4 regions of the Erwinia persicina genome follow, and region 2 is predicted to be linked to each of the others. Evidence: predicted binding sites of a transcription regulator. Region 2 holds the regulator's gene; each other region holds the start of a gene.
The links. The regulator PurR, encoded in region 2, represses purine synthesis genes. The targets are predictions, from matches to a motif close to CANGCAAACGTTTGCNTG.

Region 1 (4,107 bases), 1.6 Mb from region 2:
GGCTGCCAAACCGTAAGGCGTTCGAACGCCGGCTTCAGGCCCTGCTGCTGGACCCCCATCGTCGTCAGCAGGTCAGCGTGCTGTTTATTGACGGCAACCACTTTAAGCAGGTCAATGACCGTTATGGTCATGCCGCGGGCGATCGCGTGCTTACCGTAACCGCACAGCGTCTGCAGGCTCGCCTGGGTAAAAACGATATGGTCGCGCGGCTGGGAGGGGATGAGTTTGCGGTATTGCTCACCAGCGCCGGTGAAGAAGACGAGGTGGCTCAGGTGGCCCGCCGCATTATCCGTGCGATGCAGCCGCCGGTTCAGCTGCCCGATGGTACTCGCGTGGTGCAGTCGTTAAGCGTGGGGGCGGCGATGGCGAAGCATCACGCGGTACCGGAGGCGCTGGTCGCTCAGGCCGATGCGGCGATGTATCACATTAAGCAGCAGGGCGGTGGCTGGTATCTGTCGCCGCTGCACTGGGGGCAGGAACCGCGGGCGATACCACCGCAGAGGCTGATGGCATCGCGCTAAACGTTAGCTGCACGTCGGACAGGCTTTCTCGTGGCCGGACGGGCTGAAGCGCGGTGCGACATAGTCACCGCAGTCAAAGTTCCAGCCTGAACGCTGCAGCGTCTGGCGACGCATGGAATGGCGATAGGCCGTCGGCGTCTGGGCGAACTGGCGGCGGAAGACCCGGGAAAACGTCTGCTGTGAGTCATAGCCATACTGCAGGGCAATGTCGAACACCGGACGCTGGGTCAGGCGCAGCGCTTCGGCGGCCAGCGTAAGGCGGCGTTCACGAATATAACCACCCAGCGTCTGTTTCGTTACGGAACGGAACATACGCTGCAGGTGCCACTTCGAATAGCCAGATTTCGCCGCCACTTCATCAATCGACAGGGTTTTTTCCAGATTACTGTCGATCCAGTCTGTCAGGGTGCTGATGATGTCGTCATGCATACACTTTTCTCCCGGGTCTCTGCGTCAAAGGTCGCGAACTCAATGGTAGCTGAGTATAATTCCTCAAGTTAACTTGAGGTAAAGCGCTAAATGAAAAAAATTGTACGCACTTCCGATAAGCGGGAACTGACCCCTGGTGACGTTGCCCGGCGCTGCGGCGTGGCGGTATCCACGCTGCATTTCTATGAAAGCAAAGGGCTCATCAGCAGCTTCCGCAATCCGGGAAATCAGCGGCGCTACACGCGTGATGTGCTCAGACGCGTGGCGGTCATTAAAATCGCCCAGCGCATCGGCATCCCGCTGGCCACCATCAGCAACAGCCTGATGCAGTACTCCCCCGGCAAAAGAATGACACCGAAAGAGTGGGCGCGGCTGTCGCAGCAGTGGCGTGACGAACTGGACAGGCGCATTGAAACGCTCACCCGTCTGCGTGATGACCTGGATGGCTGCATCGGCTGCGGCTGCCTGTCGATGGAGGACTGCCCGCTGCGCAATCCGAATGACCGGCTCAGTGAACAGGGTACCGGAGCGATCCTGCTGGATGTGAAAGGCGCTTAACCTTCTATACTCAGGTTTTAAGGAGCGACTATGATCACCGTACATCACCTGAATAACTCACGCTCACAGCGCGTGCTGTGGCTGCTGGAAGAGCTGGAAGTCCCGTATCAGATTAAACGTTATCAGCGGGAGGGTACGCTGCTGGCCCCCCCGGAGCTGAAAAAAGTGCACCCGTTAGGTAAAGCCCCAGTGATCACCGATGACAATCGCGTGGTGGCGGAGTCCGGGGCGATTCTTGAATATCTGGAAGCGCACTATGATATCGGTGGCCAGTTGAAGCCAATCGATGACGAAGCGGTGATCCAGTCGCGCTACTGGCTGCACTATGCGGAAGGGTCCCTGATGCCGCTGCTGGTGATGAAGCTGATTTTCAGCCGCATGGGGAAAGCCCCGGTTCCCTGGCTGCTGCGGCCGATCGGCAGCGCCTTTGGTAAAGGGGTGCAGAAGGGCTACCTTGACCCACAGCTCGCCACCCACCGTCAGTTTATTGAGCAGCATCTGGCCCGCAACGAATGGTTTGCCGGTAGCCGGTTCAGCATCGCTGACGTCCAGATGAGCTTCCCCCTGCAGGCCCTGACCGCGCGCGGTGGGGCCGCCGACAGTCCGGCTATCCAGGCCTGGCTGCAGAAGGTAGAGAGCCGTGCCGCCTGGCAGCGTGCGCTGCAGCAGGGCGGTGAAGTGAAGTTTGATTGAGTTCGTTCCTGCCTGATCCCCTGCACCCTGCCCGCATAGCCGTCATAAGAAAGCGCTATTAGGGGGCGGGGAATTCCCCCGCTACCATCTCTCACTGTGAACGACAGAGGGAGATGTAAATCAAGACTTGTGCAAATTTAAGCGATAACAGGTGTTGAATATGCACCATTAAACACCGGATAATCGTTTGCGCGAAAATACGCACTGCAATAACGCGGTTTTTACGTGGAATAGTAAACGTTTGCCTTTATCCGGTTTGTGCCTCGCCCTGAGGTTTTTGACACCGTGAATATTGTGCCAGGGATGCAAACGTTGACTACCGCTGGGATGCAGTGGTACCACGCCGCCATAACTCATAAGAATGTTCAGGGGATTACAATGTCAGCTCCTTCTCAACCGGCCAGCGGCTCTCTCGACGCCTGGTTCAAAATCTCTGCGCGCGGTAGCAGCGTCCGTCAGGAAATCCTGGCGGGTCTGACGACCTTCCTGGCCATGGTCTATTCCGTGATCGTGGTGCCCTCAATGTTGGGCAAAGCGGGCTTCCCGCCAACGGCGGTGTTTGTGGCAACCTGTCTGGTCGCCGGATTTGGTTCCCTGCTGATGGGGCTGTGGGCCAACCTGCCGATGGCGATTGGTTGTGCCATTTCCCTGACGGCCTTCACGGCCTTCAGCCTGGTGCTGGGTCAGCAGATCAGCGTGCCGGTCGCGCTGGGTGCGGTGTTCCTGATGGGGGTGCTGTTTACGCTGATCTCGGCTACCGGCATCCGGGCCTGGATCCTGCGCAATCTGCCGATGGGCGTGGCGCACGGCACCGGCGTCGGTATTGGCCTGTTCCTGCTGCTGATCGCCGCCGACGGCGTCGGCCTGGTGGTAAAAAACCCGGGGCCGGGCCTTCCGGTCGCGCTGGGCCACTTCCCGTCGTTCCCGGTGGTGATGACGCTGCTGGGTCTGGCGGTGATTTTTGGTCTGGAGAAACTGCGCGTACCCGGCGGCATCCTGCTGACCATTATTACCATCTCGGTGATCGGCCTGATTTTTGACCCGGCCGTGAGCTATCAGGGGCTGTTTGCCATGCCCAGCCTGAGCGATGCTCAGGGAAATTCGCTGCTGTTCAGCCTGGATATCCTCGGCGCACTGAAACCGGCAGTGTTGCCCAGCGTGCTGGCGCTGGTAATGACCGCCGTCTTTGATGCCACCGGCACCATCCGCGCCGTGGCCGGGCAGGCCAACCTGCTGGATAAAGACAACCAGATCATTAACGGCGGTAAGGCACTGACCAGCGACTCCCTGAGCAGCATCTTCTCCGGTCTGGTCGGGGCAGCGCCTGCGGCAGTCTATATCGAGTCCGCAGCGGGAACGGCGGCAGGCGGTAAAACCGGTCTGACGGCGATTGTGGTCGGCGTTCTGTTCCTGATGATCCTGTTCCTGTCGCCGCTGGCGTACCTCGTGCCGGGCTATGCTACCGCCCCCGCGCTGATGTACGTTGGTCTGCTGATGTTAAGCAACGTCTCCAAGATCGACTTCAGCGACTTCGTCGATGCGATGTCTGGCCTGCTGGCCGCGGTGTTTATTGTGCTGACCTGTAATATCGTCACCGGCATTATGCTCGGCTTCGGTTCGCTGGTCATCGGCCGTATCTTTGCCGGGGAATGGCGCAAGCTCAACGTCGGTACGGTGCTGATCGCCGTCGCGCTGGTCGCTTTTTATGCCTGCGGCTGGGCGATTTAATGCTGTTTCGGGGCCGGGTTCACCGGCCCCACCTTCAGATGCCACTGAATTTCCCCTCTTAAGGCACATCCTGTTTTTCAACGCTTTCCTAATTTGCTTTACTATCCCGCAGGGTATACAAATCCTGGGCTGCTTTTGTTCAGAGCCTTCGGAAGACATATAAAAAGGAACGCATGGA
Region 2 (4,107 bases):
CGTCGGGATCAGCAGCATAACGCTTATCACCAGCAACGCGACGAAAATAGCGCGCCAGGAAAAGTGCTGTAACAGCCAGGCGCCCAGCAAAGGGGCCAGCGCGGGAGACAGTGCCACCAGCGGCATAATGGTGGCAAAAACGCGATTGGCCTGCGCACCGCTGTAGCGGTCCACGACCAGCGCCTGCCAGCTGACGGCCGCCGCACACACGCCGACAGCCTGCACAAAACGCATAGCCAGCAGCCAGGGCGCTGATTCCACCCAGAGCATGGCGGCGCAACCAACGGCAAACAGGCTGAGCCCCATGACCAGCACGGGCTTACGACCGATGCGGTCAGAGAGCGGCCCCCAGACCAGCTGCGCACAGGCAAAACCGGCAAGGAAGATACTCAGGCTGGCGCTGATGGCGCCCGCTTCAGTGCCCAGATCCTGTTGCATCACGCCAAAAGCGGGGAGGTACATATCCGTGGCAAGAAAACCCAACATACTCAGTATGGCCAGATAAAACATAAATCCTTTGGAACGCATGATTTTTTAACTCTTATTAGACAATTTTTTTACGTGCGCAGTGTAATCCCGTGCCTGATGAGCTGTGAAACGCTATTATTCGTCTCTTGCAGTGAAATAATTTGAAGGCAACTTATGTGGTCTGAATATTCTCTTGAAGTGGTTGACGCCGTCGCCAGAACGGGCAGCTTTACCGCCGCTGCAGCAGAGCTTCATCGCGTGCCATCTGCGGTCAGTTATACCGTTCGACAACTCGAAGAGTGGCTGGCCGTCAGTCTGTTCGAACGCCGGCATCGCGATGTGGTATTGACCGAAGCGGGTCGCGTATTCAGTGAAGAGGGGCGGGCTGTTATCAAAAAAATGCTTGCCACTCGCACCCGCTGTCAGCAGGTGGCAAACGGCTGGCGCGGGCAGATTAACATTGCGGTGGACCGCATTGTACGCCCGGCGCGCACGCGGCAGCTGGTGGTGGATTTCTACCGCCATTTTCCGGACATGGAGTTGCATATCATGCCGGAGGTGTTTAACGGCGTCTGGGATGCGCTGGCTGACGGTCGCGTGGACGTGGCAATAGGCGCAACTCAGGCCATTCCCGTTCGGGGGCGTTTTGCCTTTCGCGATATGGGCAGTCTGAACTGGCGCTGCGTAGTACAGTCCCGGCATCCGCTGCATCGTTACGAGGGCGCGCTGAGTGAAGCCCTGATCCGCGAGTGGCCCTCGCTGGTGCTGGAGGATACCTCGCGGGCACTACCGAAGCGGACAACCTGGACGCTGGACAATCAGCGGCGGCTGGTGGTGCCGGACTGGGAAAGTGCGTTCGACTGCCTGCGTGCCGGACTGTGCGTCGGGATGGTGCCGGGGCACTTCGCCCAGCCCTGGCTGCAACAGCAGGTGCTGGGTGAGCTGACGCTGGCCTCGCCGTTTCCCGACAGTCCCTGCTACCTCAGCTGGTCTGAACACAGCGCCTCACCGGCGCTGAACTGGCTGCTTGCCTATCTTGGCAATACCGAAACGCTGAATGCAGAATGGCTGAGTGAGCAGCCCGGGAGCTGATGCGCGGACATTAACGGCGATAGTCCCGGAAGGGGCCGTCGGCAACGGAGCGGCGTTCGATCAGTGAAGGATGCACTTCAATGGTCTGCTGCTCTTCACGTTTGCTGGTGATGCGGTCAAGCAGCATATCAAAGGCTGTTTCCCCCAGACGCTCTTTTGGCTGGTGTACGGTCGTCAGCGCCGGGGTGAAGTAACGGGCGTTGCGCACATTGTCATAACCGATCACCGAAATATCCTGCGGGACGCGCAAACCCATCTCATCTGCTGCGCAAATCGCCCCCATCGCCATAATATCCCCACCACAGAAAATCGCTGTTGGACGCTGTTTCTGTGACAGGATCTGCTGCATGGCGCGATAGCCTGATTCCGGTTCAAAGTCCCCCTGCACCAGCCATTCATCACGCAGGGTAATCCCGGCTTCAGCCAGCGCTTTCAGGAAGCCCGCATGGCGGCCGCCACCGGTATTGCGTTCCAGCTGTCCCGGGATTGCGCCGATATCACGATGGCCGCGTTCGATGAGGTAACGCCCCGCCAGATAGCCGCCTTCAAAGGCGTTATCAAGCACGGTATCGGTAAAGTCTCCGCGCGACTCGCCCCAGTCCATGACCACCATGGGAATGTTACGGTTGTCTTCCAGCATAGCAATCAGGGTGTCAGGATATTCTGAGCACATGACCAGCAGGCCGTCGACACGCTTCTGAGCCATCATCGACAGATAGGCCTGTTGCTTTTGCAGATCGTTGTGCGCGTTGCCCAGGATCAGCGTATAGCCTTTGGCAAAGCAGCGATTTTCAATCGCTTCAATGATTTCGGCAAAATAGGGGGCCTCACTGGACGTGGCCAGAAGCCCAATGGTTTTGGTGTGGTTTACCTTAAGACTGCGGGCAACGGCACTGGGCGAGTAATGTAATTCTTTAATTGCCGCCCATACCGCTTCGCGCGTCTCTTCGGCTACAAAGCGCGTTTTGTTGATGACATGGGACACCGTGGTGGTGGAGACACCGGCGCGCTTTGCCACATCCTTAATTGTTGCCATTAAAATCGTACTCCTGGGGCTATCACTAACGTACTGATAACAAATGGGTTAAACGTTTGCCTGCGCGCCGCCATTCCTGCCGACGAGAATGAACTGGGGTGCCGTCTCAAAAGGGGTAGGAAGGGGTAAAATCATCCGTAGAGTGACATGCAGCGCTGACTTGAAACGTTTCCGGGCGTGTTGCGCAACGGAAAGAAATAATTCTAACAAGGCTGCGCGCAGAAAACGAGATTTTTACGGGCAAGTATGGGAAAATCTGTTGGCTTACTAATAGCAGGGTTATTAAGGAGAACAAATGAACACTGATATGAAGATGACGGCTCTGGCGGTTGTTGGGTCACTGCTGATGATTATTGCGTTTAGCTTTACTGCTGTCATGCACTGAGTTTATCGGGAGGAGGCGTCTCCTCCCATACCGTCCCGCTAGCGAATGGTTTTAGGCGTCATCACGCGGCGTGCACCAATATAATGCTCCTGCCAGTAATCTTCACTTAATGCGCTCACCTGGATATCTTTACCGGTACGTGGCGACTGAATAAATTTGCCTCCACCCAGATAGACACCGACATGGTCAGCCGTACCGCGTCCATTGATGCGGAAGAAGACCAGATCGCCTTTTTCCAGCTCGTCACGCTTAATGGAGGCCGCATCACGCAGGTGGTACATTTCATTTGCTGTCCGGGGGATCTTAAACTTCACCAGATCTTTATAGGCGTACCAGACCAGCCCGCTACAGTCGAATCCGGTTTTCGGTGAGGTTCCCCCCCACTGATAAGGTTTACCCAGTTGGCCCATCAATTTTGTCATCGCCGTCTCGCGCGCTTTTTGATAGCGGGCGCGGTGGGCTTTACTCAGTTTGAGTGGGGCAGAAAGCTGCGCTTCGTTGCGTTGCGCCACTTTGCGCCCGGCGCGATCGCGACCATAATGCTTTTTATCGGCTTTTTTACTGGCAGCGATTTTTCGGCTTAAAGGTTTTTTCGTCACGTTAGCCGTGCGCAACGGTTTTGCCGCCACCTTGCTCTTTGCTTTTTCTTTGATTTTTTTTGCCGGAGCCAGACGAGCTGTTTTAGCGGAGGTTTTCTTAGCGGTTTCTTTTGTTTTTTTACTGACCGGTTCTTTTACTTTTTTCGTGGAGGCGGACTTGACCGGGCGGCGCTTACGGCGGTCGTCTTCACGCGCGGTGGTGCGATCGGCTTTTTGCTGATTCGCATTTATAGGGGCATGTGGCGATGCGTGCGCCATATTGAAAAATAACTGGGTGAAAGCCAGTATGAAGAGCGTGATGAGTAAACGCATCGTTCCCATTAACAGTTTGTGCGCTGCAAAAGGTCGCAACGGAGTCAGAAAAGGCATTTCTGCGGTCAGGCAGAAGGTTAGGGCAATTCTAATCTAACTTCTTAACAAAGGGTAAGGTCTTTTTTGTTTCAATAATACAGATCAAGTAAATGGCGATAAATTAAACGGTATCAGTTGCTTATCGCAGCAATGAAAACAAATCAGGCCACAACACG
Region 3 (4,107 bases), 2.0 Mb from region 2:
CGATCTCAGCCCGGACAATCTGGATTCCGCCATTCGTTCCGTAGAAAGCTGAAATAAGGAAGAGCAGACAGATGAAAAATGTAACCGACGTTCAGCAGTGGGCACACGGTGCCGACCTGGTGGTGGCACAATTAGAAGCTCAGGGGGTAAAACATGTCTTTGGCATCCCCGGCGCCAAAATTGATAAAGTGTTTGATTCGCTGCTGGATACCTCTATCCAGACGATACCGGTGCGGCACGAGGCCAATGCCGCCTTTATGGCGGCGGCAGTCGGTCGACTCACCGGCAAAGCCGGGGTGGCGCTGGTGACTTCCGGGCCGGGCTGCTCCAACCTGATCACCGGGATGGCAACCGCGACCACCGAGGGGGACCCGCTGGTGGCACTGGGTGGGGCGGTTAAACGCGCCGACAGTGCGAAACAGGTTCACCAGAGCATGGACACCGTGGCGATGTTCCGTCCGGTCAGCAAATACGCCGTTGAGGTGGGATCGTCTGATGCCATCGCCGAAGTGTTGTCCAATGCGTTTCGCAGCGCTGAACAGGGACGCCCCGGCGGGGCTTTTGTCAGCCTGCCCCAGGATATTGTCAATGAGCCCGCGCGGGGTCACCTGCTGAATGCCAACGGCCAGCTGCTGCTGGGGGCGGCGCCTGATGTGGCCATCGAAGCGGTGGCAAAGCAAATCGCACAGGCGAAAAATCCGGTGCTCTTGCTGGGTTTGATGGCCAGCCAGCCCGCTAACAGTGATGCGCTGCACCGGCTGCTGGAGCGCAGCCATATTCCGGTCACCAGTACCTACCAGGCTGCCGGTGCGGTGCGCCAGGAACACTTTTCCCGCTTCGCCGGACGCGTCGGATTGTTTAATAACCAGGCCGGTGACCGGCTGCTGCGTGAGGCCGACCTGATTATCACCATTGGCTACAGCCCGGTGGAATATGAGCCTGCCATGTGGAACAGCGGCAAGGCTACTCTGGTTCATATCGACGTGCTGCCGGCGGATACTGACAACTGCTACCAGCCGGATGCCGAGCTGGTCGGCGATATTGCTGCCACGCTCGACAAACTGACGGCACGCATCGGTGGACCTTTAACCCTCAGCCCACAGGCGGCAGCCATCCTGCAGGATCGTCAGCAGCAGCGCGAACTGCTGGCGCTGCGTGGCCATCAGCTTAATCAGTTTGCCCTGCATCCGTTACGTATCGTCCGTGCCATGCAGGACATCATTAACAGTGACGTTACGCTGACGGTTGACATGGGCAGCTTCCATATCTGGATCGCACGTTATCTCTACAGCTTTCGTGCGCGTCAGATCATGATTTCTAACGGTCAGCAAACCATGGGGGTGGCGTTACCCTGGGCAATCGGTGCCTGGCTGGTAGACCCGTCCCGCAAAGTGGTGTCGGTCTCCGGTGACGGCGGTTTCCTGCAGTCGAGCATGGAGCTGGAAACGGCGGTACGGCTGGGCGCTAACCTGCTGCATATCATCTGGGTAGATGAGTGCTACAACATGGTGGCGATGCAGGAAGAGAAAAAATACCAGCGCGTTTCCGGGGTGAAGTTCGGGCCCATCGATTTTAAAGCCTATGCGGAGTCCTTTGGTGCGGCGGGATTCGCTGTTGAAAGTGCAGAAATGCTGGAGCCCACGCTGCGGAAAGCCATGGATGTGCAGGGCCCGGCGGTGGTAGCGATCCCGGTGGATTATGCCGATAACCCGCTGCTGATGGGACAGCTGCACCTCAGCCAGATTTTGTAAATTGTGTTAATCCTAAACGAGAAGGAGTTCATATGAAAAACAACGTAGCCCTGGTGACCGGTGCGGGTCAGGGGATAGGACGTGCAATTGCCCTGCGTCTGGCAAAGGAGGGTTTTGCCGTTGCCGTCGCCGATTTTAACCCGGACACGGCACGCCGGGTGGCTGATGAGATTGCCAGCGCAGGCGGTAAGTCACTGGCGGTTGCCGTGGATGTTTCAAAGCGCGATGAGGTCTTTGCCGCCGTTGAGGAGGCACGTAAAACCCTGGGAGGCTTTAACGTTATCGTCAACAATGCCGGCGTGGCGCCTACTACGCTTATCGAAGAGATTACGGAAGAGGTGATCGATAAGGTTTATGCCGTGAACGTTAAAGGGGTGATCTGGGGCATCCAGGCGGCAGTGAATGCGTTCAAAGCAGAAGGTCACGGCGGCAAAATCATCAATGCCTCCTCTCAGGCGGGCCACGTCGGTAACCCGGAGCTGGCGATCTACAGCTCCAGTAAATTCGCTGTGCGCGGCCTGACGCAAACCGCGGCACGGGATCTTGCATCGCTGGGGATAACCGTCAATGGCTACTGCCCTGGCATAGTAAAAACCCCTATGTGGGACGAGATCGACCGCCAGTTCTCTGCAGCGGCAGGCAAACCCGCCGGCTATGGTACGGCGGAGTTTGCCAAAAACATCACGCTGGGCCGTCTGTCTGAACCGGAAGATGTTGCCGCCTGTGTGGCCTTCCTTGCCGGGCCGGACTCGGACTATATGACCGGCCAGTCACTGCTTATTGATGGCGGCATGGTCTTTAATTAGTCCTGTTTTGGCCCTTTACCGGTAACAGTAGAGGGCCATTTTCAGCCTTAAAACAAATCCCTCCTCTGCGTCAGCGAAACGTTTCGATGGCGATCACAATTTCAACATTCGATGATTGTTTTCCCCTGTGCATTTCTTACACTCCCTGTCAGCGAAACGTTTCGCTCTGGAGTGAATAATGAAAAAAGGCACCTTACTAAATTCTGCTATCTCGTCCGTGATTTCACGTCTTGGTCATACCGACAGTATCGTGATTGGCGATGCTGGTCTGCCGATCCCACAAGGTCCGCAGCGGATTGATCTGGCCGTAATGCAGGGTATTCCGACGTTTTTACAGGTCGTCCATGCGGTCACCCATGAGATGCAGGTTGAGAGTGCCATCATTGCGGAAGAGATTAAGCAGCACAATCCGCAGCTTCATAGTGAGCTGATCGCCCTGCTCGACTTACTGCAACAACACCAGGGTAATACCATAAGTATCTGTTATGTCAGTCACGAACAGTTCAAACAACAAACACAGCGCAGTCAGGCAGTCATTCGCAGCGGGGAGTGTTCCCCGTATGCGAATGTCATCCTGATCGCTGGCGTGACCTTCTGAGGCGGTTATGCAACCTTTACTGCAATTAAAAGGTATCGACAAATCCTTCCCGGGCGTTAAAGCGCTGTCGGGCGCGGCGCTCTCGGTCTATCCGGGGCGTGTGATGGCGCTGGTTGGTGAGAACGGCGCGGGAAAATCCACCATGATGAAAGTGCTGACCGGGATCTATGCCCGTGATGCAGGCACTTTTGTATGGCTGGGCAAGGAAACCACCTTTAACGGGCCTAAAGCGTCGCAGGCGGCCGGGATTGGCATTATCCATCAGGAACTTAACCTGATCCCGCAGCTGAGTATTGCTGAAAATATTTTCCTTGGCCGCGAGTTTGTTAATCGTTTTGGCGGCATTCAGTGGAAGAAAATGTATGCAGAAGCAGACGCCCTGTTGAAACGTCTTAATCTGCGCTTCAACAGCCATAAGCTGGTGGGTGACCTGTCGATTGGTGACCAGCAGATGGTGGAGATCGCTAAGGTACTGAGCTTCGAGTCGAAGGTGATCGTCATGGACGAACCGACGGATGCGCTGACTGATACCGAAACCGCCTCGCTGTTCCGGGTGATCAATGAACTGAAAGCCCAGGGCTGCGGCATTGTCTATATCTCCCACCGTATGAAAGAGATTTTTGAGGTTTGCGACGATGTCACTATTTTCCGCGACGGACAATTTATCGCGGAACGTGAAGTGGCCACCCTGACTGAAGAGTCGCTGATTGAAATGATGGTCGGCCGCAAGCTGGAAGAGCAGTATCCGCGTCTGGATAAAGCACCGGGCGAGGTTCGTCTTAACGTTGAACACCTCTGTGGTTCCGGCGTGGAGGACGTCAGCTTTACGCTGCGCAAAGGTGAAATATTGGGCGTGGCCGGGCTGATGGGCGCGGGGCGTACCGAATTGATGAAAGTGCTTTACGGAGCATTATCCCGTCGCAGCGGTACGGTGACGCTGGACGGCAAAAAT
Region 4 (4,107 bases), 2.3 Mb from region 2:
GGCTGTTCAGAGCAGAGCCTGAGCATCCAGGGTACCACCAAAGCCGTACTGGAGGAGAAGCCTCACTTTACCGATGAGCAGTGGCGCCTGACGGCAGAAGGGTACAACGAGCTGGCGAAACTGGCGGCGGAGAAGGGCATGACCGTCGGTCTGCATCATCATATGGGCACGGGTATCCAGACCTCCGCAGAGGTGGATCGTTTTATGGCCGAAACCAATGAAGATGTCTACCTGCTGTTTGATACCGGCCACGCTTACTATTCTGAAGGCACGCAGGAAGCCATGCTGGCCATCCTGACGACGTATCTGCCGCGCATCAACCACGTGCATCTGAAAGACGTGCGCGATGAGGTGGTGGCACAGGTGAAGACCCAGAAACTGTCCTTCCTGGATGGCGTGAAAAAGGGCACCTTTACCGTACCTGGCGACGGGGTGATTGATTTCGATCCGGTGTTCAAAATTCTCGACGACTTTGGCTATAAAGGCTGGATGGTGGTGGAAGCAGAGCAGGATCCCGCACTGGCGAACCCGTTTGAGTATGCAGTCAAAGCGCGCAAGTACATTCGCGAACACGCCGGCCTGTAACCGCCGGGGGGGACTGCAACAGAGGTTTACCTTTGCGCACGGGCCGATCGTTTTGTCGATCGGCCCGTGTCACGTCAGGCGAGAGCGTTATTTCAGCTCGATGGTGCTAATAATGCTTTCGGCTTCGGTCTGCGCCTGCTGCTGATTGTCGGCAGGCAGGGTGATTTGCAGCGTCAGAAGTTTACCATCACTTTTACCCAGCACCACGGAAGACCAGGATGACTGGTTATTGGCTGAGATCACGGTATCCAGCTGCTGGAGCTGCTTACCCTTCACCGTAATGGATTTGTTGGTCACGACCTGCAGCTGCGGATCACGGTTGCGCTGTTGAGCTTCCAGGCGACCGGCAAGGACGTCCAGACCTTCGTCAGTACTTTCCCCGTCAATGACGATAATGGCCTTCTGGCCTGACTCATCAGCATAGACGTGCATATTGTTCGCCTGGGTACCAAGCTTGCCGCTCTTATCAGACATACCCGCTGGCAGGGTAAAACTCAGCTTGCCATCCATCAGGGTGACATTCTGGTTTGACTGGCTGCTGCTGACGCCATTGTCATCGGCCGCCGCTTTTTCATCTTTTTTGCCATCACAGGCAGCCAGTCCGGCTACCAGTACAGCGATTCCAGCATATTTCAATAAGTTACGCATCAGGGTCCCTTTTCACATTGGTCGCGTAGAATTCAGGCTTTCAATACAAACGTATTCAGCGGCTAAAAGCAACTTAACAACGATTGCCGATAGCACACTAACCGAAGTTGACTTTCACGCTGTGGGATTTCTCTGCCATGCGCTTCAGGGCCGCATTCAGCAGGACACCGTAAGCAGGCAGGAAGAACACCATGCAAATAAGCACTTTGAAGCAGTAGTCTACCATGGCGATCTCCACCCAGTGGGTCGCCATAAACAGGTCAGGGCTCTTATAGAAAGCGATAAAGAAGAAGGCCAGCGTATCGCTGATATTACCGAGAAACATGGCGGCGGCCGGGGCCATCCACCATGCAGCTTTCTGACGCAGGCGGTTAAACACATGAATATCGAGGATTTGACCGAGCGCATAGGCCATGAAGCTGGCGCAGGCGATACGCGCCACGAACAGGTTCATCTCCTTCAGCGCCGCAAAACCCTGCCATTCGCCCTGGTAAAAGAGGGCAGAGATGGCGTACGAAATAAACAGCGACGGGACCATTACGGCCAGAATAATACGACGCGCCAGCGGGGCACCGAAAATACGTACCGTCAGGTCAGTGGCCAGGAAGATAAACGGGAAGCTGAAGGCACCCCAGGTGGTATGCAGGCTAAAGATAGCCACAGGCAGCTGCACCAGATAATTACTGGAGGTGATCACCAGCAGATGGAACAGGGACAGCCAGACCAGCGCATGGGTGCGCTGACGCGTTGAAAAATCAATCATCGTTGTAAGCCTTTTTAGATTGGGGTGAGGGAACCCATGAAAATTTGTCTGTGTTTCGCGCAGGCGAATTCGCGGCATCTTACCGCGTTGCCCTGCTAATGCAATGGTTAATTTTAACGCAAACGTTATCGTGAAACGCAATCCTTGCACACGCAATGACCGACGGTAAAATAGGCGCTGACCTTTACTGAATAATTGAGAATCTCATGAGCGATCTCTTCGCGAATCCCGATCGCACCCTTGATGCGCTGGGGCTGCGCTGTCCTGAACCCGTGATGATGGTGCGCAAAACGGTGCGCCATATGCAGGAGGGAGAAACCCTGTTAATCATTGCTGACGATCCGGCGACCACGCGTGACATCCCGGGCTTTTGCCGTTTTATGGAACACACGCTCGTGGCGCAACATACTGACGCACTGCCGTATCAGTTTCTGCTGAAGAAAGGGGTGTAACGGGCGATACTTTTCCGGTCACCCATGGTGGGCTGACCCAAAAAAAGGGGTCAGCCCGTGCAGGATGATGACACTGACAGCCTGCTATTTCTTACGCAGTAACCGCAGGGCGTTCGCTGTCACTAATGCCGTCGCGCCCGAATCCGCCAGCACCGCCAGCCAGAGTCCGGTGATGCCCATCAGCGTGGTGATCAGGAAGATACCCTTCAGCCCCAGCGCCAGTGCAACGTTCTGGCGAATATTCGCGTGAGTGGCACGTGACAGGCGGATCATGGCGGCCAGCGCATTGAGCCGGTTGTGCGTCAGCGCGGCATCGGCCGTTTCCAGTGCGACGTCACTGCCGCCGCCCATCGCAATACCGACGGTGGCGGCCTTCATGGCGGGCGCATCATTAATGCCATCCCCGACCATCGCCACCGGCTGCTGCTGATTAAGCTGGCTGATGGCCGTGACTTTATCCTCCGGTAGCAGGCCCGCGCGGTAATCGATATCCAGCTCACCGGCAATGGCTGCCGCCGCCCGCGGGTTGTCTCCGGTCAGCATTACCGCATGAATACCCAGCGCCCTGATTTCATCCAGCGCCGCCCTGGCATCGGCACGCAGCGTATCGCGCAGGGCGATAAGCCCCAGCATCTGCTGGCCGTCGTGTAACACCACCACCGTATTACCTGCGTTTTCCAGCTCCTCTGTGCGGCCACGCTCTGCTTTCAGCATCCCGTCCGGCAGTCTGGACGGTGAGCTGATAGTCAGTAAGCGTCCACTGACTTCTGCTTCAACGCCACTCCCGGCCAGCGCCCGTTGATCATTCGCCAGCGGCAATGTCAGCTGACGCTGTGCGGCTGCGCTGATGATGGCCTTTGCCAGCGGATGGGAGGACCCCTGTTCAATAGCGGCGGCGGTAGCCAGCAGCTGTTCTTCATCCATGGCGGCCAGCGGCAGGATAGCGGTGACCTGCGGTTTACCCTCGGTCAGCGTACCGGTTTTATCAAAGGCCATGGTGCGCACGCTGCCCAGGCTTTCCAGTACCGCGCCACCTTTGATCAGTGCGCCACGGCGTGCCGCTGCGGCCAGTCCGGAGGTGATCGCCGCCGGGGTGGATATAACCAGCGCACACGGGCAGCCGATCAGCAGTAGCGTTAATCCCTTATAGATCCACGGCTGCCATGCGGCCCCCAGCAGCAGGGGGGGCACCAGTACCACCCCCAGCGACAGCACGATAATTACCGGCGTGTAGATGCGGCTGAAACGGTCAAGGAAGCGCTCAATGGGCGCACGCCGTTCTTCAGCTTCTTCTATGAGGTGCAGAATACGATCGATGGCACTTTTACCCGGCTCCGACATCACCTCCAGCTGAACCAGGCGGTCAACGCTCAGACAGCCGGCGGCGATGGTTTCATTCTGCTGGCGTTCCACCGGCACCGATTCCCCGGTCAGCGCACTTTCATCAAAGCTCGCGAAGCGACTCAGCAGCTTCGCATCGGCTGGCAGGCGGGCACCGGCGGCCACTTCAATCACGTCACCGGGACGTAAATCGCTGACCGCGACATTTTCCCGCTGCCCCGCCCGCAGGCGCAGGGCTGTATCGGGTTTTAGCGCCATCAGCGCCGTCACCCCTTTGCGCGCGCGACCGGCGGCAAACGATTCCAGCCGCTCTCCAAG

Region 1: K6L24_RS19585 (NCS2 family permease) is a predicted target of PurR. The motif match lies at 2,432-2,449, and genes of this name have one in related genera.
Region 3: rbsD (D-ribose pyranase) is a predicted target of PurR. The motif match lies at 2,707-2,724, and genes of this name have one in related genera.
Region 4: tusA (sulfurtransferase TusA) is a predicted target of PurR. The motif match lies at 2,112-2,129, and genes of this name have one in related genera.

Annotation. Positions count from the first base shown of each region.
Region 1 is NZ_CP082141.1:4,232,268-4,236,374, reverse strand. It holds gene dgcN (diguanylate cyclase DgcN/YfiN) at 1-521, shown strand, start outside; gene soxS (superoxide response transcriptional regulator SoxS) at 525-950, opposite strand; gene soxR (redox-sensitive transcriptional activator SoxR) at 1,041-1,508, shown strand; gene K6L24_RS19590 (glutathione S-transferase family protein) at 1,539-2,201, shown strand; gene K6L24_RS19585 (NCS2 family permease) at 2,580-3,929, shown strand; gene K6L24_RS19580 (Na+/H+ antiporter) at 4,103-4,107, shown strand, end outside.
Region 2 is NZ_CP082141.1:2,632,059-2,636,165, reverse strand. It holds gene punC (purine nucleoside transporter PunC) at 1-528, opposite strand, end outside; gene punR (DNA-binding transcriptional activator PunR) at 643-1,560, shown strand; gene purR (HTH-type transcriptional repressor PurR) at 1,571-2,596, opposite strand; gene cydH (cytochrome bd-I oxidase subunit CydH) at 2,892-2,981, shown strand; gene K6L24_RS11910 (C40 family peptidase) at 3,020-3,892, opposite strand.
Region 3 is NZ_CP082141.1:4,613,399-4,617,505, reverse strand. It holds gene budA (acetolactate decarboxylase) at 1-52, shown strand, start outside; gene alsS (acetolactate synthase AlsS) at 72-1,751, shown strand; gene K6L24_RS21325 ((S)-acetoin forming diacetyl reductase) at 1,784-2,557, shown strand; gene rbsD (D-ribose pyranase) at 2,736-3,155, shown strand; gene rbsA (ribose ABC transporter ATP-binding protein RbsA) at 3,163-4,107, shown strand, end outside.
Region 4 is NZ_CP082141.1:262,443-266,549, forward strand. It holds gene iolE (myo-inosose-2 dehydratase) at 1-585, shown strand, start outside; gene K6L24_RS01110 (DcrB family lipoprotein) at 673-1,233, opposite strand; gene K6L24_RS01115 (7-cyano-7-deazaguanine/7-aminomethyl-7-deazaguanine transporter) at 1,331-1,996, opposite strand; gene tusA (sulfurtransferase TusA) at 2,203-2,448, shown strand; gene K6L24_RS01125 (zinc/cadmium/mercury/lead-transporting ATPase) at 2,533-4,107, opposite strand, start outside.